DNA from 4 places in the Shewanella sp. Pdp11 genome. Region 2 is predicted to be linked to each of the others. Evidence: predicted binding sites of a transcription regulator. Region 2 holds the regulator's gene; each other region holds the start of a gene.
What was found. Region 2 encodes LexA, which represses DNA repair genes until DNA is damaged. Its sites were predicted from a motif close to TACTGTATNNNNATACAGTA; they were not measured.

Region 1: dinB (DNA polymerase IV) is a predicted target of LexA. The motif match lies at 6,125-6,144, and genes of this name have one in related genera.
Region 3: AYJ58_RS14755 (YebG family protein) is a predicted target of LexA. The motif match lies at 5,915-5,934, and genes of this name have one in related genera.
Region 4: dinG (ATP-dependent DNA helicase DinG) is a predicted target of LexA. The motif match lies at 5,670-5,689, and genes of this name have one in related genera.

What each region holds. Positions count from the first base shown of each region.
Region 1 is NZ_CP015194.1:4,512,830-4,521,215, forward strand. It holds gene AYJ58_RS19885 (aminoacyl-histidine dipeptidase) at 1-362, shown strand, start outside; gene AYJ58_RS19890 (cache domain-containing protein) at 607-1,161, shown strand; gene AYJ58_RS19895 (methyl-accepting chemotaxis protein) at 1,257-2,903, shown strand; gene AYJ58_RS19900 (DMT family transporter) at 3,057-3,989, opposite strand; gene AYJ58_RS19905 (LysR family transcriptional regulator) at 4,082-4,981, shown strand; gene dinB (DNA polymerase IV) at 5,025-6,101, opposite strand; gene AYJ58_RS19915 (methyl-accepting chemotaxis protein) at 6,289-8,292, opposite strand.
Region 2 is NZ_CP015194.1:788,348-796,733, reverse strand. It holds gene mtr (tryptophan permease) at 1-1,095, opposite strand, end outside; gene plsB (glycerol-3-phosphate 1-O-acyltransferase PlsB) at 1,095-3,518, opposite strand; gene lexA (transcriptional repressor LexA) at 3,679-4,299, shown strand; gene AYJ58_RS03635 (cell division inhibitor SulA) at 4,296-4,808, shown strand; gene coxB (cytochrome c oxidase subunit II) at 5,211-6,749, shown strand; gene ctaD (cytochrome c oxidase subunit I) at 6,759-8,351, shown strand; gene AYJ58_RS03620 (cytochrome c oxidase assembly protein) at 8,353-8,386, shown strand, end outside.
Region 3 is NZ_CP015194.1:3,332,571-3,340,956, forward strand. It holds gene pepN (aminopeptidase N) at 1-2,059, opposite strand, end outside; gene prc (carboxy terminal-processing peptidase) at 2,144-4,189, opposite strand; gene proQ (RNA chaperone ProQ) at 4,218-4,847, opposite strand; gene AYJ58_RS14750 (GAF domain-containing protein) at 5,128-5,586, opposite strand; gene AYJ58_RS14755 (YebG family protein) at 5,604-5,903, opposite strand; gene AYJ58_RS14760 (paraquat-inducible protein A) at 6,112-6,744, shown strand; gene AYJ58_RS14765 (paraquat-inducible protein A) at 6,746-7,363, shown strand; gene AYJ58_RS14770 (PqiB family protein) at 7,350-8,386, shown strand, end outside.
Region 4 is NZ_CP015194.1:2,491,376-2,499,761, forward strand. It holds gene AYJ58_RS11010 (late competence development ComFB family protein) at 170-460, opposite strand; gene AYJ58_RS11015 (histone deacetylase family protein) at 494-1,402, opposite strand; gene AYJ58_RS11020 (DUF2057 domain-containing protein) at 1,432-2,121, opposite strand; gene AYJ58_RS11025 (primosomal replication protein) at 2,132-2,800, opposite strand; gene AYJ58_RS11030 (sulfite exporter TauE/SafE family protein) at 2,791-3,564, opposite strand; gene dinG (ATP-dependent DNA helicase DinG) at 3,574-5,646, opposite strand; gene AYJ58_RS11040 (DNA polymerase II) at 5,784-8,213, shown strand.

The DNA of each region.
Region 1 (8,386 bases), 1.2 Mb from region 2:
TGATCGATTCTGGCCGTACTCAAGTCGAAGGCATGTTAACTGCGTTAACTAACTTAGCCGGAGCCGATATCGATTTAAGCGGTGCTTACCCAGGCTGGAAGCCAGATAACAGCTCACCTGTAATGGCAATAGTGCGCGAAACCTATCAAGACATTTACCACAAAGAGCCAGTGATCATGGTGATCCATGCGGGTCTCGAGTGCGGCCTATTCAAGAAACCCTATCCAGACATGGACATGGTCTCGATTGGTCCCACCATTCGCTATCCACACGGTCCAGACGAAATGGTAAACATCACCACAGTCGGCCAATATTGGACATTATTATTAGCCGTACTCGAGCGCATTCCAGTCAAGGCTTAATGTTCTAACCTTACCCAAGCTCACTCAATTCAAGGCCACATCTGCTCAAGTCAGATGTGGCCTTATTTTTTACCGCGGATTCTATTTGTGTAGAAATGCCATCGATAAAATTTTTATGAAAGAACTGAATAACTTGAATTTTCTACTATAGTCGTTCTGTCTGACCCTAACGTATTTTTGCTTATCGCGCTTTTAGAGATAACCGCTTTCCCCTTCAATACTGTGACCTTAAGGAATAGAGATCATGAAATTTGGTAAAATCTTGTCAGCCGCCGCACTACTGCTCAGCAGTAACCTCAGTTTCGCCGAAGAAGTCCCCAAAGCCGTTATCGACCTAGCCGATTCACTGATGCCATTAGGCAGAGAAGTGGTACTGGTGAATGCCGTTAAAGCGCAAAACGCCCAAGGCAAAAGCTTAGATTCAATCAAAACATTAGATGAAAAATGGATTGCCACCGCAGGTATTGATGACTTTATGTCATCCCTGATGAACAACGAAGCGGCCAAGTATCTCACGACCTTCGAAGCCAGCAAACCTTACTACCAAGAAATTTTCCTCATGGACAATCAAGGCGCGAACGTCGCCATGATCAGTAAAACTTCAGATTATTGGCAGGGTGATGAAGATAAATGGCAAAAATCCTTCGCCAATGGCAAAGGTGATAAACACATAGGTCCGGTCAAATTTGACGAGAGCTCCCAAGCCTATCTAGTACAAATTTCTATTCCAGTGATGGATGGCGATGCTGCAATTGGTGCTATCACGATTGGGATCAACCTAGATCAATTTGGACTCTAATTACCAGAGAACGCCAGTGATGGGCCGCATCCGCTTTTATTCAGTGGTTATCGCGGCCCTCACCTTTCAGTGCATCAATCAAGGAGGGCGTGACTATGGAATGGTATAAAGATCTTTCCGTTAACCAGAAACTGACTTACCCGAGTCTGCTACTCGCTGGCGTTGTCATCTTCGCCTCTTCAACTGGCATCTTAGGGCTTAAAGCATTAAATAACAGCGCAAATACGCTCGCACTCGAATACTTACCGAGCCAATCTGAACTGCTGCAAGCTGACAAAGAGCTTTACCAAGCGCAAGTTGCCGAACGTAGCCTGATGTTCGTTAACGTCGGCACGGACTCCTATAATAGCCTTCTAAAACAGCACACTAATAGTATATCTCTGGTCAAAGAACACCTTAATCAGTTTGCCGATGTGACCACAAGTCCCCTCGCAAAAGAAAAACTCAATGAATTAAATCGCAGTTTCGAGGTATGGCGAACCACTACCTCTGAAATCAGCAATCAGCGCACCCAGAATGGCCGTAACGGTCGCACGACCGCTATTGATCTGAGCTTTGGCCAAGCTGCAACGCAATTCGAGCAGCTGCATCAAAATATTAATCAGCTAATCGATGACTTAAACAGCAACACGGCAGCAGCTGTCACCCAAGTGGATGATGACGCCTATCGTGGGCAGCAGATGCAGTTAATTGCTTTAACAATCAGTATCCTGATCTGCATTCTGTTCATCGTTACCTTGCCTAAACTCATCAGTAAGCCGCTCGCAGTTTTGCTGGCGAAAATCCACGACATTACCGATGGTGATGGTGATTTGACCGAGCGGGTCCAGCTAACCTCTAAGGACGAACTGGGCGACCTTGCCAATGCCTTTAATCATTTTCTCGATAACTTACATGGCATTATCTCGCAGTTTAAACAATCTACTTCGGAGCTTAATGTCGCCGCCGAAGGACTAGCCAAAACCAGCGCCACGGCAAAACATACCTTGATGGATCAACAGGCAGCCACCCACAGAATCGCCGATGCCAGTGATCATATTGCCGCCTCAGTACAAGAAGTCTCTGTCAGTGCCAGTCATGCGGCCGATGCAGCCAAACAAGCCGATGTCTTTACCGCCGATGGCCAAGCAAGAGTGAAAAAAACCATCAATGTAATTCGAGAACTCGCAGGAGATGTGGGCACAGCAGAAATGCAGATCAATAAACTCGAGCAAGAAGGCCAACATATCGGCCGTGTGCTTGAGGTGATCCAAGCCATTGCCGAACAAACCAATCTATTAGCCCTTAACGCCGCAATTGAAGCGGCGCGGGCGGGCGAACAAGGACGCGGCTTTGCAGTGGTTGCCGATGAAGTGCGATCCCTTGCCTCTAAGACTCACCAATCCACCGAAGAAATTAAATTAATGATCGCCAATGTGCAAAATGGCACTCAAAGCGCTGTGGCGGCGATTAATATCGGTAATGAAAAGGCTATCTCAAGCGTAGAAGCCGCCAGTAATGCCGGTGAAGCCTTAGCGCATATTGCAGAAATGGTCAGCCAAATTAGTGAGATGAATAATCAAATCGCCCTAGCAGCTAAAGCGCAAACCACTATGGCCAACGAGAGTCATCAAAATATTCAACACATTGCCGAACAGTCGGAGGACAGTTTACGAACCACTGATGAAATCTACGCAGCAAGCGTACAACTCTCGTCAATGGCGAGTAATCTCACTGCGCTGGTCAGCCGCTTTAAACTGTAATTTGTTGAGGGTGAAAGCTTTTATATAAGTTACCTTTTGTAAATCAGTGATGTTTGAAAAGTCCCCTCTACCGAATAAGGGAGCATAAACCCGTCGCAGTGATGGTCTGAATTCAGGTGCGCCCTTATATTTAAACAGCAAAGCTAGCATAGATTAGCAGCGCTTAACCACTAAGCCTCTTGCCGCGCGCAGGTTGACTAACATAGGTAACATCAACGCAAGGATCACTATCAGCATCCCTACCAATTGAATTTCCGTTACCGCCTGCCCCATGGCTAACGCCGTTAATGCAGCAAAAACGGGCACGAGATTAAAAAAGATCGATGCCTTAGCGGGGCCAAGCGCTTTAACGCCGTTAATCCAAAACAGATAACCGAGCACAGTGGCGAACAAACCTATGTAGAGCACGCTAGACAAAGCCGTCATCGACAGTCCCATCAACTCCTGCCAAGGGTGAAACTCACCTCGGCCAAGCCCAACCACGGACATAGACACACTGGCAGCTATCATACTCAGCAAGGTAAAGGGCAACACAGGCAACCAATGGCCGACCCGTTGCGAACAAATGGTATAACCACTCCACGCCAACATGCCGGCGGCAATCATCACATCACCTTGGTTAAAACTAAAGTTGAGTAATTGCTGCACACTGCCGTTAGTGATCACTAGCAATACGCCCGCCAAACCGCCCACTAAGCTGAACACTTGTTGTCTGCTGAGCCATTCACGCTGTAATAGCGCATTGACGATTGAAGTCACCAGCGGGCTAAGCGCCATAATCAAGGCACCATTGGCGGCAGAGGTATGCTGCAGGCCATTAAATAACGCCAGATTTAAGCCACCCACACCAATCACACCCACTAACGCTATGACAATATATTGCGCCAAACTCAACTTGGGCCAAGCCTGACGAGTAAAAGCGATATATAACGCCAGAGTCACAGCCGCAATGGTAAAACGCCAGAATACGAGAGATTCCCCTGACATCTCCTCTAGCACTCGCTTAGCAATCGGAAACACACTGCCCCAGCTAAAAACGCAAATCAGTAGACAAACAATTGTCATGTAAGGTGTATGGGATTTCATATCGGACTCTAGGGAGGTAATTGGGATTGAGCTTAGTTTATAAGTTTCATATATTATTAAAACCAACAAGATTGAGAGCTTAAATTCCAAATATGAAACTTAATTATTCCTTAGACGATATGCGCTTATTTTGGGTAGTGGCACAGCAAGGGAGTTTTAAGCTCGCGGCGCAGCACTTAGGCATTCCACCTTCAACCTTAAGCCGTCGAATCAATCTGTTAGAACAATCCTTAGGTCTGCGTTTACTGCACAGAGACGCCCATAGAGTCAACCTTACCGCCACAGGTCAGCGGTATCTCGAACGCTGCGGCCCGCTGTTTATCGAGTTAAACCAGGTATCCGGTGAGTTGCATGCGGATAAACATCAAGCGGTTGGCAAATTGCGGATCTCGGCGCCCATCAATACAACCTATCGCTGGCTGGGTGAATCACTCAACGCCTTCCAACGGCATTATCCCAATATTGATATCGATTTAAGTCTGTCGAACATGAATATTGATGTCAGTGAAAACGCCATCGATATCGCCTTTCGAGTGGGTGAACCTAAAGATCCCGATTGGATTGCAAGGCCGCTCACCACGATTAGCTTTGTACTTTGCGCCAGCACATCGGCAACCCAGTGGCATACACTGCAATCCATAGAAGAACTGGATCTGCATCCGGTTATCATCGCTAAGCCCACAAAAACGTGGCGTTTACAGCACAAAAGCACTGGGCAAAATGTCGAGTTTGAGCCAAGAGGTAACATCAAATTAGCCGTCGATGATATGGCGATCGCCAGTCAGGCTGTAGTGGCGGGGCTCGGTATTGGACTCATACCCATCAGCATGGCGAGTGAACAGATACAAAGCGGCAAGCTCGTTCAAATACTGCCAGAATGGCAAGGTATTCCGCGCACAGCCTACTTGATGTATCGCGATCGGGACAACCTGCCCTTACGGGTCAGACTGTTAATTGATTTTATGTTGGCAAATCCACCCGAGGCTTATTGAGCCATTCAGGCGTGAGTCTGCGGCGTATCGACTCAGTAAACAGCTAGAGCGCTAAATCAAGCTGAGTCTGGGCATTTGGGATTTCGGGCACTGCGAGGATAGAATCGGCGAGGCCGACCGAAATACCTAATAAGCGAATGCCGCGCCCCTCTTGCCTTGCCATCGCCTGTGCGAGTAGATCATAAAACATTACAATCGAGACTTCATCGCTGCGATGCTCGATAGTGGTTTGCTTGAAATCGTTGAACTTGAGCTTGACCACTTGCTTGTGAATTTTGCGCTCTTTAGCGCTGCGGCTCAAACGTAGGGCTAATTCTTGGATCAATCCCGGCATCACCTGTTGGCACTGCTCTAGGCTATAAATATCCTTCGCCAACGTGGTTTCAACACCCACTGATTTACGCTCCCTGTCGGCAGAAATGCCCCGTTCATCTATGCCTTGGGCACGTTCAATCAAGACACCACCGAACTTACCGAATCGCGCCAATAACTCAGCTTTAGAATAGGCTTGCACATCGCCACAGGTATTGAGCCCAAGCGAGGAGAGCTTTTCGGCGGTGACTTTGCCGACACCGGGAATTTTACGTAGCGATAAGGTTTTAACAAAATCAGGCAGTGTTTCTGGAGTAATCACATATTGGCCGTTTGGCTTATTCAGATCCGAGGCAACCTTAGCTAAAAACTTCACTGGTGCTATGCCAGCCGAAGCAGTTAACCCAGTTTCGGCTAAGATATCGCGGCGAATAGCCTGCGCGATCAAGGTTGCCGAGCCCTTATATTGTTGGCACTCACTCACGTCTAAATAGGCTTCATCTAAAGAAAGCGGCTCAATCAATGGGGTATAGCGGGAGAAAATTTCACGAATTTGCAGCGACACCTCTTTATAAACCTGCATCCGCCCAGGAACCAAAATGAGATTGGGACACAACTTAAAAGCATAGGCGGTCGCCATCGCTGAACGTACACCAAATTTACGCGCCTCGTAACTGCAAGTGCTGATAACACCACGGCGGTCGCTGCTGCCGCCCACGGCTAAAGGCTTGCCACGGTATTCGGGAAAGTCGCGCATTTCCACTGCCGCAAAATAGCAGTCCATATCGATGTGAATAATTTTTCGCACGTTGAATTCCTCCAACGCCAAAATACTGTATATAAAAACAGTAATCAAGTGCTACTCGTCGATTTGAATGGAATAAGGCGAAAGCAAAAAATAAAAGGAGCCTAAACTCCTTTTGTGTGTTCACTATGAGTAATGCCGTGATTGAGCTGATGGCCAGTGAGCGAATAGTTCCCCGACCGACTCAGGCTTAAATCTTAAATTGACCGATATTGCGAGTGAGCGCTCGGGTCATATCCTCAAACCCTTGCAAGCTTTGCGACAAGTCCTGACTTGACAGCAAAGACTGATCCGACAATCCCCGCACATTATCGACATTGAGCGCCACTTCCTCGGCCGCCACAGCTTGCTGATCGATTGCTACGGTTATTTCAACCGTTTGCTGCTGAATTGACATAATCGCCGTGGCAATATCATTCAGTGCCGCTTCGACTTGGGTCGTTAAGTCTTGCCCCGCTTTCGCTTGTTCGACGCCCGATTCCATCACTTGCTCAGCCTGCAATGCACTTTGTTGCAAGGTTTGAATAATAGCTTGAATGTTGGCGGTAGAATCTTGGGTACGGGATGCCAGCGTGCGCACTTCGTCGGCCACGACAGCAAAACCGCGACCTTGCTCACCCGCACGCGCCGCTTCAATCGCCGCATTCAATGCCAATAGATTGGTTTGCTCGGCAATATTACGGATCACACTCAAGACTTCACCGATTTGCTCTGAACTATTGCGTAAGTGTTTAATCACTTTCGCCGCGGCAATCACTTGCTCTGACAGCGCCTTCATCCCTTCGGTCGCACGGGAAACAATCTGTGTACCGTCGTGGGCTTGAGTTTGCGCCTTCTGGGCAAAATCATTGGCACGCTGGGCACTGACAGCCATTTCTTGGCTGGTTTGCGCCATTTGCGTTGCGGCGGTGGCAACCGAATCTATCTGCTGCTTTTGCGATGAGACCGACGACACGGCTAAATCACAGATTTGCCGGGCATCAATAACGCCCGAGCCCACCTCTTGGGTTAAACTGCGCGTATCCAACAGCATGTGCTGCACTTTCTCAGCAAAGCGATTAAAAGCATCGCCAAGTTTGCCTAACTCGTCTTCTCGATCCATCAGGATACGTTTTGATAAATCACTGTCACCTTCGGCAATATCTTCCATCGCATCCAATAACTTAGCGAGTTGACGTCTAAAGGGTAGCAACATCAACCATACCGTCACGCCCATGAGCAGCATGATACCAATGGCGACCATACTGGCATTCCAGAACGCAGCGGTCACTGGCGCTTCAATCACTTCGTGGGGCAACATAAAGGCTAAGTGCCACTTTTGTTTGGGATAATCACCGCCCACGGTCACAAAGCTCACCCGCTGGGGCACGCCATTGAACGTAACGTTAGCAAACCCTTGCGCTTCCCTTTGCATCTGTTGTCTTAATGCCGAAAACCCTGAGGTCTGCTTAAACTGAGTGTCCACTTGATTTGCCAAAGAACCCGGCGGGAAACGTTCTGAAAAACCAGGGAAATACACCAACTTGCCTTCGTCTGTCATCAAGAAAGCTTGGCCAAAGTCACGGTATTTGATCGGTGCCAGCAGGGATTTACCAATAGTATCAATCAAGATATCCATGCCGCCGATCCCAATCAGCTCACCATTGGCAGCATAAACAGGGGTTTTAACCGTGGCAGAAATTGAACCATCGTTCGCATCGACCGCAGGATCGCCAACAAACAAGCCACGCTGGTCAATCGCCTCCTGCCACCAAGGTCGTTTGTTGGTGTAGTAATCTGGGTCGCCATCGAAGCGGCCATTAAGGTCAAAGTACTCGAAGGTATTGGCCGAGCCAAAAAACACCGACTTAACATCGCTATCGCGATCGGAGAAAGACTTAAAGTAACCAATAATGTCTTGATACTGGCGATCAGCCGCGAGATGACTGCCACGGGCGTGATACTGAGTAAACCATTTGACTAAACCCGGCTCGGCAAATACTGAATGGATCGCTTGGCCCTTAGCAATAAAGTAGCCGCTGATCTCATTGGCTTTTAAGGCAACTAACGCCGAAATATCCGCATCGACTTGCTTTCGCGTGTTATCACTTTCTTTTGTCACCAACAAAGCGGCGACTAAGGTAAGCAGTACAGCAAGCGCTCCAACGATAGTCACCACTAACTGCAAACTTAGAGAACGTTTCATATATCCCATCAATCTTCCCGTCTGGCTGGCCAACAAGTTAACAATATGGCTCGCAAAAATAGTTTTACACGGTAACAATTTTTACCTGTTAACAACAGATGAA
Region 2 (8,386 bases):
GACGATTACCGCCCATACAGTCGCCGCTAATGCCGCAAAACCAATCGCCACTAAGAAGCCGTCGGGGAACAGTAATCCTAAAATCGTTGGCGGCACAAAGGTCACTAACGCGGTTTTCATCCGGCCCGAGCGTGAATCGTCAAAACCAAACAAGTCGGCGAGATAATCGAACAAACCTAAGGTCACCCCTAAGAAAGATGAGGCCACGGCCAAGTTAGCAAACAGGGTCAACATGCTGTCTAACCAGCGACTCGCCATCACCTCAGACAAAGCGCCCACCAAGACACCCATATTGCCGCCTTGGGCAATAATATCGATAAACTGGCTGCGGGGAATATTGCCCATAGTCGCCACTAACCAACAGGCATAAATCACCAGCGCGATAAAGGTGCCGACGAAAATCGCCTTGATAATGGTGGCGGAATCTTTGCCGTAATACTTCACTAAGCTGGGAACGTTACCATGGTAGCCAAAGCTGGCAAGACCAAAGGGCAGCGCCGCCCACAGATATGGTGAAAAGCTGTTATTACCATCGGGTTCGAGCAACTTAGTCACATCGATTTCGATCAGTAAGTTACCGATAGCGAGGAAAAAGGTAATGATCATACCGCCGAGCATAATCGTGGTAATACGATCCACGGCTTTAGTACTGATCAACACTATGCTCGCCAACACTATGGCGAACACTAGCCCTGCAACACTTTGCGGTAACTCAATTCCCATGCCCTGCAAGCTGTGGTTTACAATCGAACCACCGCCGCTGATATAGGCATAGGTCAAAATATATAGCACGAACGCGATAGAAACGCCGTTCACTATCCGCCAAAACTGTCCGAGGGTTTGCTTAGTTAAGGTATCGAAGCTGGCACCGGGTTCGAAATGCAAATTGGTTTCGAGTAAGAGCAAGCCCGACATCAACATGCAAAACCAAATACCCAATAACATCAAAATCGAATAGCCAAACCACATACCTGCACCGACCACGGGCAGAGAAAACATCCCAGCACCTACGGTCGTGCCAGCAATAATCATGGCACCACCAAGCAAGGACTTACCTGCGGGCTTATGCTTAGCCGCATTCATATGATTTGCCATTAAACTGTGTGCTCCGCGGTGACACTCGCCACTATCGTTTGTCTCACTGACGGACGTAATAAGCTATTGGCTTGATCTCGGATGCGATTGATATTGGACTTATCTTGGTTATCTGCCAGATAGCCCAATTCTTTGAGCTTAACACTCAAGGTGCCGTAGAGTTTTTTATCGTAGAACTCAGGCGCAGTAATGCCATGCAAAGCGCCTAAACGCTGGGCAAGTAGATGGCTCTCAGACTCAAGTTCTGAGCGCTCCATCTTAGGTCTGTTTGCTAACAGATTGAAAATAATCGCATAGCGTTGCAAGGTCTCGCTCACTGAACTGGCTAACAATAATAGTTGGCTAGTGTGCTCTGGCACGACAGCTAAGGTATCAGTCTCGACCACTAACCCTTGTTCAATGAAGAAATCCAGCACTTGGTTGACATAGGCAGGTACATCTTTAATGCCCATAAAGAGTTCTGCTTTCAGTAGCGGATAAAAATCGGCAACGATTGACACCACTTGCTGACGCGGGATCTGCTCATTATGCGTTAAACAACTCGCAATTAATGACGGCACGATAAATAAGTGGATGATATTGTTACGATAGTAAGTCATGGACACAGCCTGACTCGCTTCGATAGACACGATTTCTCCTAAAGGATCGGCACTAACAACAAACTTGTTCAGATCTAAACCTTGCTGCACTAGATGCTTGCCATCACCTTCGGCAACCGAAGTGTAAGCAGTGTAAGGCACTTTTTTGAGTAGGGTCAGATACAAATCAAGCTGACGCTCCAACAGACTGCGCTCTAAGGCATTTTGATCTGTCGCCAGCAACACTAAGCTCGTCAAGGTCACTGAACTCGCTGCCGCCGCATCATTGATACGTGTCATCACTCGATTCGCTAGCACGTTTACCGCTGGCGTTAACCAACTCGGTTTTTGCTCAGGATCATCGGCTACCTCATTACGCCAGTTTGGCGCACGCTCATTTAAGAAGTTTTGCAGGGTAATGGGCTCGCCAAAGTTCACATAACCTTGGCCGAAATTACCCAGTTTGCGGATCGCGCCAAACACTTGCCACACAGATTCTTTTTTCTTTTTCTTACCGCTTAATTCTTTATGGTAAGTCGCTACCTCCATCACATGGTCGTAGCCTAAATATACAGGCACTAGCGTGACTGGACGCTCGATACCGCGCAGCACGCTGTTCATCGTCATAGCGATCATGCCAGTTTTGGGCGCCAATAGACGCCCCGTACGTGAGCGGCCGCCTTCGGAGAAATATTCCACCGAATAACCTTTAGCAAACAGTTGATCTAAATACTCACGGAATACTGCGGTATACAGCTTGTTGCCATTAAAACTACGGCGGATAAAGAAGGCACCACCGCGACGGAACATAGGTCCAGCAGGCCAGAAGTTGAGGTTAATACCAGCGGCAATGTGCGGCGGAACCATACCTTGATAGTACAAAATATACGATAACAGCAGGTAATCCATGTGACTGCGATGGCAAGGCACATAAACAATCTCGTGACCATCGTGGTGTAACTGGCGAACTTGCTCGGCACCTTTGATATTGATCCCGCTGTAAAGCTTGTTCCATAACCAAGTTAAGAAACGCTCGGCAATACGAACTAAACTATCTGAGTAATCGGCAGCGATTTCATCGAGATACTCAATGGCTGTCTCGCGCGCTTGGGTCTCTGAAATCTTCTTACTGACGGCTTCTTCTTGAATCGCTTTACGCAACGATTCAGATTTGAGCAACGAATGAAACAGTGCTTGGCGATTTGGCAGCACAGGCCCTGTCATCACCTTGCGTTGACGACGGAAATGCACCCGCGCGACCCGCGCTAACTTATGGGCGATACCCATGTCTGTGCCATGCTCGTCGGCCATATAACGCAGGGATACCGCATTCGAAAACTGCACGAAGTTATGTCGACCTAAGAACAGAATCATCAGACACTTACGCAGCCAAGTCGGGTTTTCCCGCTCAAACACAGCCGCCTTCATAGTGTCGTCTTCTTTCCCTGGTGTGCGGCCCCAATACAGGCTCACGGGCACCAGTTGAATATCCAATTCAGGGCGCTCCTTATGCACGGCTAACAAACGCATAAAGCATTCGAGGAAAGGCTCGTTACCGGCACGCTCGCCAAACAGCGGCTTACGCCCCTGGAGGCAGACAACCCGAGGCGCAATCACACCATTCGCCACTAAAGGCTCATAGGGGCTCGGTAGTCCTAACTTTGCCGTTATTTCACTCAGGGCAGCGATGTCACTCAGCGATTCCGTTTTCATCACATAAGCAAGGGGTCTGGAGGCATCCAGATTCAGATCGGCAAAGGGATCCTGAGGCACAACAATAGTGTGCACTAAGTGTTTTTGGATCCAGCGTAATGATTTCAACCAAAGAGAGTCGTGTTTAGGCATTATTCTTATGCAATTAAGTACGTTTACTAGCCCGATAGAATACCAGACTATGGGTAATATTCGCTAATTCTCTCCAACATAGCTAAAAAGTGGTTAATACTTGCGCTGCAAATAATACTGTATATACTAACAGTAACTGTATAGAAAAACAGGAAACACCATGAGACCTTTGACGCCACGCCAAGCTGAAATTTTAGAGCTAATTAAACGAAATATTGCCGATACTGGCATGCCACCCACACGGGCAGAAATCGCGACCCGTTTAGGTTTTAAGAGCGCCAATGCGGCTGAAGAGCATCTTAAAGCGTTGGCGAAAAAGGGCTGCATTGAGATCATGCCGGGCACTTCGCGGGGCATTCGCCTACCTGCGGAAGTCGAAGATTTAACTGAAACAGGTTTACCGCTCATCGGCCAAGTGGCCGCGGGTGAACCTATCCTCGCCCAAGAACATGTTGAACAGTACTACCAAGTCGACCCGAGCATGTTCCATCCCGCCGCCGATTTCTTACTGCGGGTTAAAGGCGACAGCATGAAGAATATCGGCATTCTCGAAGGAGATTTGCTGGCTGTTCATAAAGTACAACAAGCTAGAAATGGTCAAGTGGTTGTCGCTAGAGTCGACGACGATGTCACTGTTAAACGTTTCGAAAAAAAAGGCAATGTGGTCTATCTACACGCCGAAAATGAAGACTATTCCCCGATAAAAGTGGATTTAGGCTATCAAAGTTTAACAATTGAAGGACTCGCCGTCGGTGTGATCCGTAATGGAGATTGGCTATGAACAAACTACTTGGCAATGCACCCCGCCATCCGGGCTTGTGGCTCGATGAAGTCCGTGATGCCGACTATGACTGGCACCACGCACCTATCGCCTGCATGCCAACTAAGACTCAAGGCCGCCAAGAGTTAATCCATTTGAGTGCGCAACTCGCCCAGTTAAGCCAACAGGGTCGTTGGTTAGTACTCATCAACCCACCGAGCATTGGCTACAAACAAATGCTCGCCAATGCAGGCGTGCGTATGGACAGAGTCTTGCTGGTGCACGCTAAAGATGAAGTCGAAACCCTGTGGGCGATGGAAAAAGCCTTAACAAGTGGTACGTCCAGTGCAGTTATTACTTGGACCCAATCACTGGATGCACGCGATAATCGTCGCCTGCAAATCGTGGCTAAAAGTGCCCGCGCCATGGGCATAGTGCTTGAAGACGTAAACAGTCACTTACATGGCGACGTACGCATTGAGCAAGGCAATCTCTTCGGCCAACAATCTTTTTTTAGCGCTGTACATTAAATATTCATTTATTTTTTTACCTTGAAAGCCGCCTCGCCTATGAATGTGAGGCTTTTTTTTGGCAATTTTTCAGACAATTAGATAAATAAGTGATCTTGATCAATATTTAAACAGCAAGTATGGTTGATTTAGTCGGCGATGATATATCGCCGCCCGTGGCAAATAACTCGAGCCGTAATCGAGTTCAAAATGCCACTAAAAATAGAGAAAAGATTTATTTCAGTCGTATGTGCCAGCGTGGCTAATACCAGCAGTAACAATACTTAATTAAAAGTAACAGCCGCCAACGCACGTTGAAGTCAAAAACGCTTTTTTGGAAACTGAAGAGTTTGCATAGAGTTGAGACTTACTGTGTTGCTCTTCTTTGTAGTTGCTATTCGCAATTGGCAGAGGAGAAGTCTTGTGAAGCAATTGTTGTATTGTTTACTCGTGGTGTTATTCGCACCACCGTTGGCCGCCGCGGACATGCGGTTCAACATGACCCCTGGCGTAACCGAGATCAGTGGCAAGGTTTATCACTTGCACATGACCATCTTGTATATCTGCTGCGCCATTGGCCTTGTGGTCTTTGGCGTGATGATTTACGCCATGATCAATCACAGAAAATCCAAAGGCGCTGTCGCGTCGCACTTTCACGAAAGCACTAAAGTTGAAATCGCTTGGACGATTCTGCCATTTATCATTTTGATCTTAATGGCGATTCCAGCGACAAAAACCTTAATTGCGATGGAAGATCCCAGCAATGCCGATCTCACCGTTAAAGTCACAGGTTCCCAATGGAAATGGCACTACAGCTATTTCGATCAAGACATTGATTTTTACAGCATACTCGCAACCCCAAGAACACAAATCGACGGTACCGAAACCAAGGGTGAACACTACCTTTTGGAGGTCGATAAGCCGCTCGTGCTGCCGATAAACCGCAAAATTCGCTTCCTGATGACCTCAGAAGATGTGATCCATTCATGGTGGGTTCCCGCTTTTGCGGTGAAGAAAGATGCCAACCCAGGATTTATCAATGAGGCCTGGACTCGCATAGACAAACCCGGCATTTACCGTGGTCAGTGCGCCGAGCTTTGCGGTAAAGACCATGGTTTTATGCCCATTGTAGTGCAAGCCCTACCCGAAGCCGAGTTTGAAGCTTGGGTAGCGGAGCAAAAACAAGCTGCAGGCGCGGCGGCAGAAGCTGCTCAAGCTGCATTGTCACAGACCCTTAGCAAAGAGGAGCTAATGATCCAAGGTGAGCAAGTTTACCTCGGTCACTGCGCAGCCTGCCACCAGCCTAATGGCGAGGGGTTACAAGGCGTATTCCCACACCTCAAAGGCAGTCCGATAGCAACGGGACCGCTCAGCGGCCACCTTGAAATCGTGATTAACGGTAAAGCGGGTACCGCCATGCAAGCCTTTGGTAAGCAATTGACGGCACAAGAAATGGCCGCCGTTATTACCTATGAGCGTAATGCATGGGGCAATAATACTGGCGATGCTGTGCAGGCCAAAGATGTTAACGAGCATATGAACGGCAGCGCTGGCACACCAGCATCTACTGCAGCGCCAGCCAATACGACCCCAACTCCCGCGCCTGAACCTGAGCCAGTTGCAGTTGTCGATCCCGCCAGCCTCCCCACACTCACCCACGACGCCTTGATGGCCGAAGGTGAAACTGTTTACGCCACCACTTGTGCGGCCTGCCATCAGTTAACGGGAGCTGGCATACCACCAGCCTTCCCCGCCCTCGCTGGCAGTGCTATCGCCACAGGACCCGTTGCTAATCATCTAGATATTGTGATGCACGGCAAAACGGGCACGGCTATGCAGGCATTTGGCAAACAACTCAGCCCACAGCAACTCGCGGCCGTCATTACCTATGAGCGCAATGCTTGGGGCAACAATACCGGCGATACAGTGCAACCCGCTGATATCGCCAGCCATGGACAGTAGGGGATTATGATGAGCACAACGACTCAAGATCAAACCGCAGCCCATGATGACCATCATCATGGTGCGCCAAAGGGCATCATGCGCTGGGTGCTAACCACCAACCATAAAGACATTGGTACTCTGTATTTATGGTTCAGCTTCATTATGTTTTTAACCGGTGGCGCTATGGCCATGGTGATCCGCGCTGAACTGTTTCAGCCCGGATTACAATTGGTCGAGCCCAATTTTTTCAACCAAATGACCACAGTCCATGGGCTGATTATGGTGTTCGGCGCCGTGATGCCAGCCTTTACTGGGCTCGCCAACTGGCTGATCCCTATGATGATTGGGGCGCCCGATATGGCGCTGCCACGGATGAATAACTGGAGTTTTTGGATCTTACCCTTCGCCTTTACCATTTTGCTCAGCTCACTGTTTATGGAAGGCGGCGGGCCTAACTTTGGTTGGACCTTCTACGCGCCACTATCAACCACTTATAGCCCCGATAGCACGGCACTCTTCGTGTTCTCTATTCATATCATGGGGATAAGTTCAATTATGGGCGCAATCAACGTGATTGTGACCATAGTGAACTTACGTGCGCCCGGCATGACATGGATGAAGTTACCGCTATTTGTATGGACTTGGCTTATCACAGCATTCCTGCTGATCGCTGTGATGCCCGTCCTCGCGGGCGCTGTAACTATGGTGCTGACCGATAAGTTTTTCGGCACTAGCTTCTTCGACGCCGCGGGGGGTGGCGATCCTGTGATGTTCCAGCATATCTTCTGGTTCTTCGGCCACCCCGAAGTTTACATCATGATCTTGCCGTCCTTTGGTATCATCTCAGCCATAGTGCCCGCCTTCAGTCGCAAACCCTTATTTGGCTATGCATCAATGGTTTATGCAACTGCGAGTATTGCAATTCTGTCGTTCCTCGTGTGGGCACATCATATGTTCACTACAGGTATGCCAGTGTTTGCCGAGCTGTTTTTCATGTATTGCACTATGTTGATTGCGGTGCCAACGGGGGTGAAAGTATTTAACTGGGTGGCGACTATGTGGCGCGGCTCGCTCAGCTTCGAAACCCCTATGTTGTTCGCCGTGGCCTTTATCATACTCTTCACCATTGGCGGTTTTTCGGGGTTAATGCTCGCCATTACGCCCGCCGACTTCCAATACCACGACACCTATTTTGTGGTGGCGCATTTCCATTATGTGCTCGTAACAGGGGCGATTTTCTCCATCATGGCGGCGGCCTATTACTGGCTACCTAAGTGGACGGGGCATATGTACAACGAACGACTGGGACAATGGCACTTCTGGTGTTCGGTGATTTCGGTCAATGTGCTGTTTTTCCCCATGCATTTCCTTGGGCTCGCGGGTATGCCAAGGCGCATTCCCGATTACTCGATTCAATTTGCCGATGTTAATCAAATCGTCTCGATTGGTGGCTTTGCCTTCGGTTTATCGCAATTGATTTTCTTAGTCTTAGTGATCAAGTGCATCCGTGGTGGCGAGAAAGCCCCCGCTAAACCTTGGGAAGGCAGCGAGGGATTAGAGTGGACATTGCCAAGCCCCGCACCCTACCACTCCTTCACGACACCACCTGAGGTGAAATGAAATGACCAACCATAGCCAGCCAGAAAAACCTAAGT
Region 3 (8,386 bases), 2.4 Mb from region 2:
TGTTGGCTTTATCGAACTGAGAAATGACTAACGCTTCTGCCTCATCCGACACTCTTGCTAGCCAAGTTAAACACTGATTTTTAAGCGCTCTTGCCTGCGTGCTATCGACCGATACCAAAGAGCGATAAAGCGCAATTAATTCATCTTCAGAGTGTGAAGCTAGCTCAGTTAACACAAATTCACGGGCTAAGGCTAAGGCATCAAGATCAACGCTGTCTGTTTGCTCAATCAAAGCAGATGCCGTAGGTATGGCTAAGATTTCGGCAATCAATGCTGGATCAAGTTCAGTGTCTAACAACACACCTTTAAAACTATCGCGCACGCGGGGATCGAGTGTCATGGCTTGTTGCTGCTGTAAACTCGCCACATTTTGCCAAATCGCTTGGCTCACTAAGGTCACTGAAGCTTCCCAGCGCGCTACTTCGCTGCTGGCAAAACGCATCAAGTGAACCAGTTGATCGACATTGAATCTGTATTGTAATTTGACTGGCGCGGAGAAGTTTTGCAACAGTGAAGCCACCGGTTTATGGCTTAATCCCTCAAAACTAAACACTTGTTCCACTTGAGTAAAGTCGAGAACTTCATTCACTAAAGAATGCCCCTTGGCATCTAACAGTTCGATGCTAAAAGGAATATGCAAAGGTGATGCACAGTTCGCTAAACTTTGCTTAAGGGTTAATTGGTAAACGCCAGTTAGCGCATCGAAACTGTCCATCGCAGTCACAATCGGCGTGCCTGCTTGGCTATACCATAAACGGAATTGGGTTAAATCTACGCCGCTGGCATCTTCCATTGCCGCCACAAAATCATCGCAAGTGACCGCTTGGCCATCATGGCGTTTAAAATACAGTTTCATCCCCGCTTGAAACTTTTCTTCGCCGAGCAAAGTGTGCATCATGCGGATCACTTCAGCGCCCTTGTTATACACAGTGACTGTGTAGAAATTATTCATCTCAATCACAGATTCTGGACGTATTGGATGGGACATAGGGCCTGAATCTTCGGCAAATTGTTGATTCTTGATCACTTTAATTGCGTGAATTCGATTCACAGCGCGTGAACCTAAATCAGAGCTAAATTCTTGATCACGAAAAACCGTTAAGCCTTCTTTTAAACTTAACTGGAACCAATCGCGGCACGTCACGCGGTTTCCGGTCCAATTATGGAAATACTCATGGCCTACCACCGATTCAATACCGTGATAATCCTCGTCGGTAGCCGTTAACGTATCTGCAAGCACATATTTAGTGTTGAAGATATTTAAGCCTTTGTTTTCCATCGCTCCCATGTTGAAAAAGTCGACGGCAACTATCATGTAAATATCTAAATCGTACTCGAGATCAAAACGACTCTCATCCCATGCCATGGATTTTTTAAGTGACGCCATCGCATGGTGCGCTTTATGTAAATTACCTTTATCGACGAACACTTGCAGGATCACTTTACGGCGACTGCGGGTAATGAACTCATCTTGCAACAGATCAAAATCGCCAGCGACTAAGGCAAACAAGTAAGCCGGTTTTGGAAACGGATCTTGCCAGCAAACATAATGGCGACCGCCCTCTAACTCGCCTTGATCAATCAAATTCCCGTTACTCAGTAAAAACGGGAATGCGGCGCTATCGGCTTCGATACGAACTGTGTATTTAGCTAATACATCGGGACGGTCGAGGAAATAAGTGATCCGTCTAAAGCCCTCAGCCTCGCATTGCGTGCAGTAGGCACCATCGGACATGTACAGGCCTTCAAGGCTTGAATTGGCCTCGGGATCGAGCTTAGTGATAATATTCAGTTCAAACTCATCAAGCGCCGTTTCTAAGACTAATTGACCCGCGCTAACATGGTAAGGCACTGCCTCGCCGTCAACCGTCAACGAGACAACAGTTAAGTCTTCACCATCTAACACTAAGGCATGGGTATGTTTTGAAGTGCGTTTTATACGACTGATCGCCTGCACTTGAGTTTTATTGCCCGCCAGATTAAAGGCTAAGTCGATCGTGTCTATCGTGAAGAGTGGCGCTTGATAATCTTTTAAGTATTTTGCTTGAGCTTGTGTCATTTCGATCCCTTTAACGCTGATCTAAATAAGAAAAAACGCGCCATAAGCGCGTTTTGATATTGGATAAATCGACTCGACTAGCGCCTACTTAGCACTAGTTTTAGCCAGTTTTTGCGCATCAGCCATATCTAAAGTGATATAAGCGGTTTCGTCTAAAAATGCGTCTGGCAATTCGGCGTCGTCTTTAATGTCTTCCATTGATTTAACCGGTGCTAAACCATTAGCGACTCGACGCTCGTTTGTTCTATCGAGGACTTTCTTCTCATCGGCTTCACGGGAGGCAATACGCTCACTTTCAACCAGAGAAACTGTCTTCTCTTTGTGATGTTTTTTAAAGTCGGCAATATCTTGATTGATATAGGCAAACTCTACACTGCTTTTGATGCGGTTAAGATGTTTAGCTTCAAGGCTAGTCACTAACTCAGGTGTCACATCGTTGAGCGTGCCATATTGCGCCATTGGCACTTTATCCCAAGGCAAGGCATTTTTCTCTTCAGCTTCGCCGTACTCACCTGGCTCTAACGCACTTGGGTAAGCAATGTTGGGTGTCACACCTTTAAGCTGAGTGCTGCCGCCATTGATCCGATAGAACTTTTGAATCGTGTATTGCACATGACCAATTGGCTTTTCATACATGTCGTAGATGCGACCTAAGCTCTTATGCTGCTGCACTGTGCCTTTCCCAAAACTCGACTCACCGACAATCAGTGCACGGTCATAATCTTGCAATGCGGCAGCAAAAATTTCAGAGGCAGACGCACTGTAACGGTCAACCATCACAGTTAAAGGACCGGCATAACTGGTTTTGCCATCGTTATCACGGTGCGCAGACACACGGCCATCGGCATCACGAATTTGCACCACAGGGCCCATATCGATAAAGAGTCCTGTCAGCAACACGGCTTCCGTTAATGCACCACCACCGTTACCTCTAAGGTCGATAACTATGCCTTCAACTTTGGCTTCGTTTAACTTAACTAGCTCTTTTTCAACGTCCTGTGACAAATTCATGTAGAAGCCAGGAATTTGGATCACACCGACTTTGCGATTTGCGTACTCGCCATCTTTAGGTTCAATCACCTTAGAGGTTGCTGCTCTGTCTTCAAGACGAATTTTATCGCGTACTAAGGTAACGTCGAATGGCTTAGCATTCGAACCGCCTTTCTTCGGTAAAATTTGCAGTACGACTTTACTGCCCTTAGGCCCTTTGATCAGATCAACCACGTCGTCTAAACGCCAGCCGATGACATCAACAATTTCACCGCCTTCTTGACCGACACCGACAATCTTGTCTTCAGGCGACAGTTTTTCGCTGCCAGCCGCAGGGCCGCCAGCAATTAAGCTTTTAATAACAGTGTAATCGTCTTCAAGTTGCAGTTGAGCACCAATCCCTTCAAGACTTAAATTCATTTCCATTTGGAAACGTTCAGCATTGCGTGGTGACAGGTAACTCGTATGCGGCTCAATGCTGCGTGAGAAGGCATTCATCACACCTTGGAACACGTCTTCACTGTTGGTTTGAGTCAAACGTTTGATGGCGTTGTTGTAACGCTTTTGCAGGATCTCAACAATCTCAGGCCATTTTTTACCTGTGAGCTTCAGATTTAACGCATCGTATTTAACACGTTGACGCCATAACTCATTGATCTCGGCTTGATCTTTTGGCCATGCCGCATCGTCACGGTCATACTCATAGGCATCGCCGGGGGCGGAGAAGTCCATCTCTTTATCCAATAGGGATAAAGCATAGACAAAGCCTTCATAACGGCGCTTTTGGACGATATCAAACATTTTATAGGCAGGCTCAAGTTCACCAGAACTGAGCATGTCATCGAATTGGGTAGCATAAGGTTTAAAACTATCGACATCCGCTTGGGTTAACACATTGCGGCGATAGTCCAACTGCTGCAGATAACGGTCAAATATTTGCGCAGAAAAGGCATCATCGAGATTAAATCTATGATAGTGCGAACGAGTGTATAAGTCCGTTATCCTTTTACTCGCAACCTTATGTTGCGCTTCCTGCTTGAGAGTGGGTAACTCGCTGATTTGAATCGTGGGTGGTACGGCCCAAGCCGAGAATCCGACAAAAACAGTGGCGATCGAGGTAGCCAAAGTGAGTTTTCGCATCAACAAGTTACTCCGTTTTAAAAAATGATTACAGCAGGATATGTTCTGCTCTAACTTTAATCGTTAGGCCACTATCAAGCTGAACATGAATATCTTCCTTGTTAATATCAGTAATTACACCGGCTACGGGTGTCATACCTAACTTAACATTGACGCGTTGTTTTTTCGTTAAATCAGTCAATTGTGCTTGAACATAATTTACGACTGGCGCTGCAGCTTTAGGTGCAGGCTTAGCTGGACGCTCAGTTTTAGCACGTTGAGGAACAGCCACTTTTTTAGGGGCTTTCTTCGCCGCAGGCTTAGGTGCGAGTGCTGCACGTTTCGCTTTCGCTTTATCCTGACTTTCTTTCAACATGGCTTGAGCATGGTCAATGTGCTCTTGCTCTAACTCGCCGCAAGGTTCGCCATCCAGATTAACGCGTTGTGCGCCCGCTTTAACGCACTTTAAATAGCGCCAGCTGCTGGTGTAACGTCTTAAGGCAACTCTGAGCTGAGTTTTACTGACTTTAGAATCATCAGCCAACCTTTCAGCCAAATCTTGAAACAATCCGATTTTTAATGGCTTAGTTTCACCTTCAGCAATAAAGCACAAAGGAAATGTTTCATACAAATACGCCAAAATTGCATTGGTGTCGGTCAACTTTTCTGTTGATTCCATCATTACTTCCACAGTCAAAAAGGGACATCGATTCGAGGTGATATATATCAGCTTCTTACGTGTCGTTTATCTTCGTTAAACTCAATATTGAGTCAACGTACAAATTAGCATCCTAGCCGCGTTTACTAAAGTTAAAAAATATACCTTAACAAATTTTTACAGCTCAAAACACTAAGCTTATTCATTGCATGCCAATCAAACCAGCTTAATGCGTGCAGGCGCATATTATAAGGCGCACGCCACCGATTGCGACTATGAATTATGCGTTATTGTACGCAAATTAATCAAATAGGCAGTTTTCAAAACTTTTAACCAGTAATTCCAGCCCCTTTTGGTCTTCTTCATCGAAACGATCGAAGATTGGGCTGTCAATATCGAGCACGGCAACCACGTTACCTTGGGCACGAACTGGCACAACGATTTCAGAATTACTGGCAGAATCACAGGCAATATGGCCATCAAATTGATGAACATCGGCCACTCGCTGGGTTTGATTGGTGAATGCCGCCGTACCACACACGCCTTTTCCTAACGGAATGCGTGTACAAGCCACTTTACCTTGAAACGGGCCTAGTACCAGTTGTTCGCCACGCATAACGTAGAATCCCACCCAGTTCAGCTCAGTCAAATTATCATTGAGTAAGGCTGAAAAATTCGCCATTGCCGCAACAAGGTCGTCTTCCCCTTCCAACAAGGCCAAGGCTTGACGGTTAAGTGACTCATAAAATTTCGATTTCATTACATTTCCTAACAATTTTATTCTGCTACTTCGGTCTTTTTAGCCGCTTTTTTCGCAGCAGGTGAATTCGTTGGCGTACTATTAACCTGAACGACACCTTTAAGCAAGTTCGTCAGCTCATCTTTATTGTTAGCAAAATAGAATGCAAGCTTTTCGGCCACGCTTTCATCTATACCTAAATCAGCTTTTTGAATGAAGGGGATAAGGTTATCGGCGATATCGAGCATCTTATCGTAGGCATCAGCCTCCTTCTTAGATGTGAATGTCATCTTTTCAACCCCTTCTCTGACCACGACAAACTGTGTTATTACTGCCATGACTGCCCTCGCACTGTTTTTATATACAGTAACTAGAGTGACATAGATTGAACTTGTGATGCAAGTGTTCTGATTAATCTGATATTATTAGCGTACTTTCGTTGCCAAGATTATAAAGCGCCAGACTGTGCAGAACGACTGATTAGCACTACACTTTGCACCGAACTCGCTGTTATTACTCCTATTTAGGCTAATATAATATTTTTATATGCATGAAAACGCAGCAGAAAATTCAGTAATCCTTTGCCGTTCCTGCGATTTAGCAGTCCGCAAACGTGCCTTGCCAAGCGGCGTTAGAGCCCTCTGTCCCCGTTGTGGCACAGCACTCTATGACACTCCCTACTGTTCTGTAAATGGCATGCTAGCCCTATGTATTTCGGCATTAGTGTTTTATTTTCCTGCCAATTTTTTACCCGTACTCGAAATTCACTTTTTCGGCAGCATTCGCACCACCACGGTTTTTCAGGGCGCGTTTGCGGTATTTGACCAAGGTTATTGGGTTGTAGGTTTAGCCGTGCTTGCCGCCGCTGTGATTGGCCCAGGCTTATTACTGTTATCGATACTGACGCAGATTTGGATTGTGAAATGGGGACTGAGTCGTCTTTTTTGGCGTAACTCATTAAAGCAATTATTGAAGTTTCATGGCGTATTGTCGCAGCTCACTATGCTAGAAATTTATGTGATCAGCTTTTTGGTTTCATCGTTCCAGCTTTCTGATTTTTCGGATATTTATTTTGGTATGGGCACATTTTGCTTCACTATGTTGTTTCTCGTGACCTTGTTTCTACAAAGAGAATACGACTTAGAGCACATGTGGACGTTATTGGAAGGTCATCGCTGATATGAAGCAACAAGGTAAAGATATCGGCCTGTGTCTGTGTAAGGTCTGCCGCCAGCTCAATAGTAGCGACCTCACCCACTGCCAACGCTGTGAAGCTGAGTTGCAGGTCAGGGACTATTCTAGCCTGCAAAAAAGTTGGGCTTTGTTGATTACCGCTGCCATCTTGCTGGTGCCTGCCAACATTTACCCTATCACTATGCTGACCAATCAAGGGCAAGTGCGGCACGACACCATTTTTTCGGGCATTTTGCATCTAGTGCATTCAGATATGTTGCCCATTGCCGTGATAGTTTTTACTGCCAGTATTTTAGTGCCATGGATTAAAATCATCGGTTTATCCATTTATCTGTGTGCGATCAGCTTTGATATTCCGATTTCAAAAAAGAAATTGATGGTGGGTTTTCACATCATCGAATGGATTGGTCGTTGGTCTATGCTCGATTTATTTGTCATCTCAATCACAGTGGCATTAGTGAATATGGGACAACTACTCGATGCTAAACCCGCACCTGCCGCGACTGCATTTGCCTTGGTTATTCTGTTAACTCAGTTAGCCGCAAAAGTGTTAGACACTCGTTTACTCTGGGATCGATTGGAACCTCAAGATGACACAAATTGAATCGCCGAAAGTTGTAAAGAAAAAACTCTTTTCGCCCATTTGGCTACTGCCTATTGTCGCGTTGGCATTGGGGGCGTGGCTGGGCATTAAGAGCATTAAAGAATCGGGCGTTGAAATTCAAATTCACTTTCCGAGCGCCACTGGGATTGACGTAGGTAAAACCTTAGTCAAATACCAAGGCTTGACTGTCGGTAAAGTAAAAGACATTGGCATAGATGAAGATCTCAAGGGCGTAAACGTTAAGGTCATGATGGACTACCGCGCTAAGCCTTTCTTAAATAAAGAGACCCTCTTCTGGCTTGTCACCCCTAAGGCCAGCATCACAGGTGTTGAAGGCTTAGATGCACTGTTTTCGGGTAACTACATTGCGATTCAACCGGGTAAAGGTAATCCGTCAACATTTTTTGAAGCAGAACGCCAACCACCGCCGATGCAAATCGGCTCAGAAGGTGTGATGGTCGAATTGACCTCAGACAAACTCGGTTCGCTCGATGTTGGCTCGCCGATATTTTTCCGCCAAATTCCGGTTGGAAGCGTGGTCAGCTATCGTCTAGATGGTAATCAAAGAGTCATCATCAGCGCCTTTATTCAAGAGCAATACGCGCGATTAGTGAAGAAAAACTCTCACTTTTGGAATGTCTCCGGTGTTAAAATTGATGCTTCGCTGACTGGGGTTAAAGTCAGCTCTGAGAGTTTGGCATCCATTCTGGCTGGCGGCGTGAGTTTCAGCTCTGACGATAACGCGGATATTGCCAAAAACGGCGACGTTTTTTCGCTTTATGATTCAGAAACTACAGCCCTTGGCGGCATAGAAATAAGTCTGACCATGGCTGATGCTAACGGTGTAGACAAAGGCACTCGCATTGTTTATCGCGGCATCAATATCGGCAGTATTTTAAGTAAGCAACTCACCGCCAATGGCGTAATAGCCGTGGCTAAGTTTGAACCTCAATACGGTGCACTGTTAACTAACGACGGCGTGTTTTGGCTTGAAGGTGCCGATATTTCCCTCTCAGGCATTAA
Region 4 (8,386 bases), 1.7 Mb from region 2:
TATTCTAATCAATTTGTTCAATTCAACATCCTAACAAACTGACTATTTCTGTTTTCTGCCTTTGATCCTTTCTAGCGTGAATACTTTACGCAATACGATAATCCATTGTTTGTCTCTTTCCTGCCACTGCACTGGCTAAAATACTCTTATCAGTCAGTCTTTTTCGAGATTAACGATTGGCTTCGGCTTCTTCCTGTAATCTTTTTTGCAGATTTTGTTTAAGGAAGGCGCGGGACTTTTCGAGTGCGGTCTGGATCTCACGCTTTAATTCTTGCAGCTCGTTATAGTCTTCAAAGAAGTAGGTATCGACGAGGTGGCGTATGTAGCGCACAGGCAGTTGATTTAAGGTCACACAACATAAGTCGGCGAGATAGTCTTCAGGAAGCTCGTCCATAAGTCCTTCATCTGACAATATTTCCATTAAAAGAACTTCGTAGTAATTACGGATTTCGAGTTGCATCGTTATGCTCCATGACGGTTTTCATTGAGTTTGCTACCACAAATGGTTTGCCGCAATAAAAAGTTGGCTGTGTCTTTGGCTTAATTGTAGTGCGTCTCTGCTATAGCCGCCGCCTATCACGGCTGCAATTGGAATATTTTCCGATTTTGCCATTGATAACACAGTTAAATCCCGTCTGAATAGCCCTTCTTGACTGATATTAAGCAAGCCGAGATCATCATTTTGATGGATATCGACCCCTGCATCATAAAGAATGAGATCTGGCTGATGGATGCGGATGAGTAGGGCGAGTGTTTGCTCCACGGTTTCGAGATACAGATTGTCATCGCTGCCTTTGGTCAGCTCAATATCATGGTGGGAATGCTGCTTACGACTTGGGAAGTTCTCTTTGCAGTGAATTGAGCAACTGATTATGCCTTGATGTCGCTGGCTGAGGGTTGCACTGCCATCACCTTGATGCACATCGCAATCAAATATCAGTACCTTGTGTACTTGTTGGCTCGCGATAGCATTCTTTGCCGCGAGGATAAGGTCGTTGAAAATACAATAGCCGCTGCCAAAATCGTAATGGGCGTGATGATAGCCACCCGTTAGGTGCAGGGCAATACCTTGATTTATGGCTAATGAAGCAGTGAGTGTGGTGCCAGCTACAGAATGCAAGGTGCGCTCGACTAAGGCGTCACTCCACGGAAAACCAATCCGTCTAAGCGCTGCAGTTGGCAAAGTGCCCGCGATAAACTGCTCTACGTACTCGCGTTGATGCACTTGCATTACATCTTGTGCTGTCATGGCCGTTGGCGTATGAAACTGGGCTGGTGTGGCCAGCTGATTATCGAGTAAGTACTGCCGTAAATGCGCGTATTTGGTTGTAGGGAATCTGTGGTGAGGAGGAAGCGCCAGCTTGGAATAGCTGGCGTGATAAACCAGTGGGATCAGAGTCAATATTGACTAAACCTCGTTATCTCAAGTCGTTACAGCTGTGAAATTGCCCAGCTCATAAATTCTTTACGCGTTTTCTCATCCGCTTGTAGCCACCAGTATTGCAACATTTGTTGTGGATTAGCGGCTGTCGCTTTAGAGGTGTCTACGGGGGCAGTGAGTGACGTCGCGCTAACGGTCGCCGATGTCGCTACGGGTGCTGGTGCAACGGCTACTACTGCGCCTGCAGCACCGGTTGCGGCTGCGGCAGTTCCCGATACGTCAACAGCTTGATTACCACTGAAAAGGCGAGAGACAAAGCTTTCTTCTTCTAAATTGGTATTCACCACTTGGAAATTGACGTTGCCTTTGTCGCTACGGGTCAATCTGATTTGTGGGTTTTGCGCGTAAACTTTTGGCTTTTTGACGACTTTGCCTTCGGCGGCTTGGAGGTAATATTGATAGTCGCCATCAACGTCTAAGGTCACGATGAAAGGGGCTGATTTAACAAAGGTTTGGCTATCGCTAAAATCGTCTTCTACCATCTCATGGTAACGAATGGCGATTTTATGAGTGCCAGGTGTCAATTCTAAGCTGCTTTTATGGTTGAATACGCTGGACTCGACTTTTTTACCATCGAGTGCAAGGTACTCAAAAGACATCGGAATGTTGAGATCTGCGGCGAAGGCTGAAGCAGAACCGAGTAATACTAGCAGGCTGCTGATTGGCAAAAGTGATTTCAATTGTTACTCCTTAACGATTATTACTCTGATACGGACGTTCGAATATTTGAATGCGATCTTCTATATAACTAATAGCTTGCCTGCATTTTCCTAGACGACGATGCATCAAAAGGATGTCATTTTGCAATTTTATTTTGTCAGCACTATGACAGTTTTCAAGTTTTGATTCCATTTCTTCAATTTTTTGTTCAAATTTTTTCGCCCAATTTAGGTGTTTGTTCAATTCTTCATAGATCTCGTGACTATTTTGCATCACGTTATTGGCGATCCAATCGAAACCGCTGGCTTGGTGAGACTGATTCTGACGCTCGGCAAAACGGGCGCGGCTACTGGCACGCTGTTGAGTTTTAGACTTAATGTCGATAGAGGTCGTCAGTAAGGCCCGTTTGACGGCGGTGAATCTGTCTTGGATCCGCTCACAGCTGAGGGCAATCGTCTGGGGGGCGAGTTTGAGCTTAATTTGTTTTTCGAGCTGTATAATGCTGCTACGAATTTGTTCAATACAAGGGCCAAGTTGGGCGCCGTGTTGGACAAACAGTGAATGATTAAAGCGCTCGGTTTCTTGCAGGAGTTTACGCTGCGGCGGCGCGAGTCGATTATCGTGCTGCAGTACTTCTTGCTCTAGGGCTTTGAGCTGATTTTTCAGCATCACCAGTAATTGTTGGGTGTTCACAACCATGCGCTCCATGCCAAATTCGCTGCAATCATTAGCACGATCAAAATAAACAGTGGACGAATAAAGGGCATGCCAAATTTAATCGCGCAGCGGGCGCCGATAAATGAGCCTAACATCATGCATAATCCCATCCACAAACCTATTTGCCACTCTACCTGTCCAAGCCAGCCAAAGATAGTCAATGCGGTCAAGTTGCTGGTAAAGGTCATTGCACGGGCAAGGCCGCAACTGTGTAGTAGAGGCAGCTTGTATAAAGAGCCTGATGTGACAGTCCAAAATGCGCCTATGCCTGGGCCGGCAAAACCATCATAAGTGCCTAAAGCGAGTCCCTGTAGCCATTGTTGCTTGGCAGGTGGTTTGCTGCTTGGGGCTTGGCAGTTAACGTCCGATATCGCATTGGGGCTGACTAAACTGTAAATGGCAATGCCAATGATCAGCAAGGGCAGGACTTTTTCGAGCCATTGGGTATCGACTAAATAGACTAAAAAACTGCCCAAGACTGCGCCTATAAAGGTGGCAATAAAAGCCATGTACCAAAACGAGGGTTTAAAGAGGTGCTGGCGATAATAGGTCCACGCCGCCATTGAAGAGCCAAAACTGGCGGCTAATTTATTGGTGCCTAGTACTGTGTGCGGTGCAATGCCTAAGGTTAACAGTGCGGGGATCGACAAAAGGCCACCGCCGCCTACGACGGCATCGATGAATCCAGCGATAAGACCTATAACTGCCAACAGGGCCCAATGACTGGGCTCGAGTAACAATTCCAAATTTTAATCCTACTCTATGACACGTCTAAAGGGCGGTAAGGCGTCCAACAAGGACTTGCCATAGCGTTTAGTGACTAACCGCCTATCTAAAATGGTGACTCGGCCATAATCTTGTTCTTTACGCAGTAATCTACCACAACTCTGAATAAGCTTACGTGAAGCATCTGGGATAGTCAGTTGCAAGAAGGGATTGCCGCCTTTGACTTTGACATATTCCGCATGGGCTTGTTCAACGGGTGAGGTTGGCACCGCAAAGGGCAGTTTAGTGACGATCAAGTTCGTCAGATAATCGCCGGGTAAGTCGAGGCCTTCGGAGAAACTACCGGTGCCGAATAATATGCTCGGTTCACCTTTATCGCACTTAGCTTTATGATTTTCGAGCAACTGCTGCCGTGGCGCATTGCCTTGAATAAGTAGCTCAGTGGTGAGTTTACCCTCAAGTAATTCAACTACTTTTTCCATCTGCCAGTAGGAGGCGAATAACACTAAGGTGGCCATTTCTCCTTCAATCAGAGTAATGATTTGCTCGGCAAGTTCTGCCGTATAGGCATCATCCGTCGGCTCAGTGCGCATTTTGGGTAAATAAAGTGTCGCGTTATTGGGATAATCGAAGGGCGATTGTAAGGCTAAATAACGGCTGCCATCGTTGAGTGACAAACCGACTTGATGCACAAAATGGTCGAAGTTATTGAGCGCGCGCAGTGTGGCGCTGCATAAGACTACCCCCGCAGCTTTTTGCCACAGCATAGATTCCAGCATAAAGCCGACTTCGATAGGCGAGGCGCTAAACAGATAATCTACTTGTTTACCTGTAATGAGCTCCACCCAGCGCGCCATAGGCGCACCTTTATGTTTATCTTCCTTGGCCATCATCCTCCACAATTTTTGTAGATTCTCGAGCCTTTGCAGCATAAATCCGGTTTCGGCTAACAGTGCTTCGGATTGATGTTTAGGAATATCGCCATCTTTAATCGCTTCTGCTAGCAGTGACAGCATTTTATTAAACTGCTTGAGGGCAAGATTAGACGTTACAGCAAGGTTTTCAGCCAGAATGAGTAATGAGTCCGGCAGTTTGCCGTGTTCAAAACGCAGACGGTTCTCAGGATTAGCAAAGTGTTTAGTTTGGGTGTCGCAGTAGTGGGCCACTTGATTGAGCTGACTGATAAGATCGCCTAAGTGATCCTGCATCGCCTGCGCAGGAGCAATAATGTTGTTGCTCTTTATTTGGTTTTGCAACTTAGCGCAGGTTTTACCAATTTTTTCGAGCCAGTCGCAGGCGCCCCTCAGCGTGGCCTGAGCACTGGAGAAATCCCGCGCCACAATCGGTAAGTGATGAGCCTCATCAATAACATAAAACACGTCTTCGGGATCGGGCAAAATCACGCCGCCACCGAGCTCTAAGTCGGCGAATAACAAGCTGTGGTTGGCAATGAGTACATCCCAGGTATCGACATCTTCACGGGCTTTATGGAACGGGCAATTTCTGTGGCTGGCGACTTGACGATGACAGCTGTGTTTGTCGCAGGCGATTTGTTGCCACAGGTGATCGGGCAGCGGTACGGCTAAGGTATCGATTTCGCCATTCCAGCGACCTTCGTTATAGTCTTTTAACAGGCCATGCATCATAGCTACTTGGCTGTTGTCAGGCTTAGTTTGCCACATGGCCATTTGTGTACTGTTGTCGTCACCGATGAGCATTGCCAGTTTCGATAGACACACATAGCGTTGTCGACCTTTGACTAAGCCAAAACGGAAATTTAAACCGGATTGCTCAAGGAAGAAGGGCAAGTCTTTATGCAGTAATTGTTCTTGTAGGGCGACGGTCGCGGTGGCGATACAGACTTTTTTCTTGCTCGCTAATGCCAGTGGAATGGTACCGAGAATATAAGACAATGATTTACCGATACCTGTCCCTGCTTCAACCACGATAATGCGTCTATCTTTGTCATAGTCGCCAGCGAGGGTCTTAGAGATTTCCGCCACCATATAGTTTTGTTCGCGGCGCGGCCTAAAATTAGGCAAGGCGGTAGCTATATCCTTATAGATGGCGCGGATCTGGGTTTTTACATTGTCAGGTAACATGCGTCACTACTTTATCGAATTAATGCTGTACATAATAACAGTGATTGCATAGCCTAAGAAACTTTTCTGCCATTTGGCGGCATTTAAATTGAGGAACCATCTAAATTGACAAGCTATGCGATTTGGGAACCCATGCGATGAAGCCAGAGGCTGCCGCGGCCGTTAGTGTACAAGGTCGAGTCTTAACACGCCATGCGATTCATCGTCATGGGAGTTTAGTGTTGCAGTATTATCTGGCGACCGCCCAAGGTCCTGTGCTGGTGGAAGTGCAAGGGACTGAACACATTTGTTTTTGTCATCAAACGGATGTGGCGGCTTTACAGTTACAAACGCCGGGTCAAGCATTGCGGTTTGTGCCGTTAGCGCTCAAAAGCTTTAAAGGCGGCGCCGTCAGTGGAGTTTATGCAAAATCCAGCAACAGCTTACGTACCTTACAGCGCATCGCAAAAGATGCCGATATCCCTTTATTTGAAGCGGATATTCGCCCTGAACAGCGTTATTTAATCGAGCGGTTTGTGGCGCTGGATGTGGCATTTTTAGGGCATTTCTCTGCGCCGACTAGCGACAGTCTTGAGGCTAACTCGCTGCCCGTGTTTATCGCCGAGCGGGCTAAGAGTATTGCCCCTTTAACGGCGGTGAATTTACGCTGTATCTCACTGGATTTTGAATGCAGCTTTGAGGGCTTACTCTATTCGGTGGCGCTATATGGTCAAGACAGTGGCCGAGACGAGGGGCAAGGCAGCCTCAAGCAGACTTATGAAAAAGTGATTATGGTGGGCGAAGCTGAATCAAACGCCCCCGAGTATATTGAATGGGTGGTCGATGAAGCTGCACTTATTCATCGATTAATCGCGTGGTTCCATGAGTTTGATCCTGATTTTATTATCGGTTGGTCAGTGGTGAGCTTCGATCTCGCGCTATTGTCACGCCGTGCATTATTACACCGTATTCCACTCACCATTGGCCGCGGTGGCGCTAAGCTCGATTGGAAGGTTGATAATAAATTTCGCCCAGAAACCTTAGTCTTACCGGGCCGTGTGGTACTCGATGGTATCGATTGGCTTAAGGCGGCTTTTTATCACTTTGAGCGTTTCTCGCTTGAATTTGTGTCGCGGCAATTATTAGGTGAAGGCAAGGCCATTCATAACGTCGATAATCGCGTTGAAGAAATTGACCAGCTGTTTAAGACCGATAAACAAGCCTTAGCGCATTATAATCTTACCGATAGCCGCCTAGTATGGGATATTTTTACTCACACTCAATTGTGGGATTTTGCCCTCGCGCGTGCCGAACTGACAGGTTTAGAACTTGGGCGAGTAGGGGCTTCGGTGGCGGCGTTTAATCATTTGTATTTACCGCATTTACATCGAGCGGGTTATGTCGCTCCAGCAGAGCCTGCCAGTGATGGCATTGAAAGTCCTGGCGGATATGTGATGGATTCTGTGCCGGGCCTGTATAAACACATCTTAGTGTTCGATTTTAAAAGTCTGTATCCCTCCATTATTCGCACCTTTTTGATCGATCCTAAGGGATTGATTGAAGGCTTGCAGTTGCCTGAGTCTGACTGTGTTGCGGGGTTTCTCGGCGGCCGTTTCAGTCGGCAACAGCCTATTTTACCTAAGCTTATCCAAACCTTATCTGAGCAGCGAGAAAAGGCCAAGCGTGAACATAATGCGCCGTTATCCCAAGCGATAAAAATTATCATGAACTCGCTGTATGGGGTTTTAGGTTCTCAAGGCTGCGTGTTCCATGATGCAAAGTTAGCAAGTTCGATCACTATGCGTGGCCATCAAATCATGAAACAAACCCGCGCATGGATAGAAGAGATGGGCTATCAAGTGATTTATGGCGATACGGATTCGACCTTTGTCTGGCTTGGCAGCGAGCCTGATCTCTCAGACATTAACGCCTTGGGTAACATTCTGGCGCAGGATATCAATGCTAAGTGGCAGTCTAAGATCTGTGCTGATCACCAAGTTGAGAGTTTTCTCGAGTTACAGTTTGAACGGCATTACGAGCAGTTCTTTATGCCAACCTTAAGAGGCTCATTAGAAGGCAGTAAAAAGCGTTATGTTGGCGCGTGGCGCAATGCGAGCGATGAACTTGAGCTTATCTTTAAAGGTATGGAACAAGTGCGCAGTGATTGGAGTCCCTTAGCGCGCAAAGTCCAAGAGTCACTCTATGAGCGAATGTTTAACCAAAGGGATATCAGTGTTTATTTAGCCAGCGTGTTTGAAAAATTGCTTGATGGTCAGTTGGATAATGATTTGGTATTTCGTAAACGCATGCGGCGCAATATCGAAGATTACACGGCTAAATCTTCACCACATGTTAAAGTCGCCCAGCAACTATGTGACATAACAGGTGACAACACTTTTGGCAAGCGTGGAGCGCAAATTGATTACCTGATTACTGTAAATGGACCGGAACCCTTACTGTACAGAACGTCACCAATTGATTACCAATACTACATTGATAAGCAAATTGGCCCTATTGCAGAGCCGGTATTTTCGATAATGAAACTAAACTACATGGATATTGCGTCAAAGCAGTTGCTGTTAATATAGTGTTTTTAATGTTCTTCATGTGTTGCTATAAGTGGCGAATGTAGCGTTTTAACCTGTTTTATAGAGGTTAACTGGTTTGTTTTTGTGATGTTAATCGACATATTCTTTAGGTTTCGCTTTGAGGAGATATTGAAAATTTGCTACCCTTTAAGTGGAAATTGTAAGGAAATATA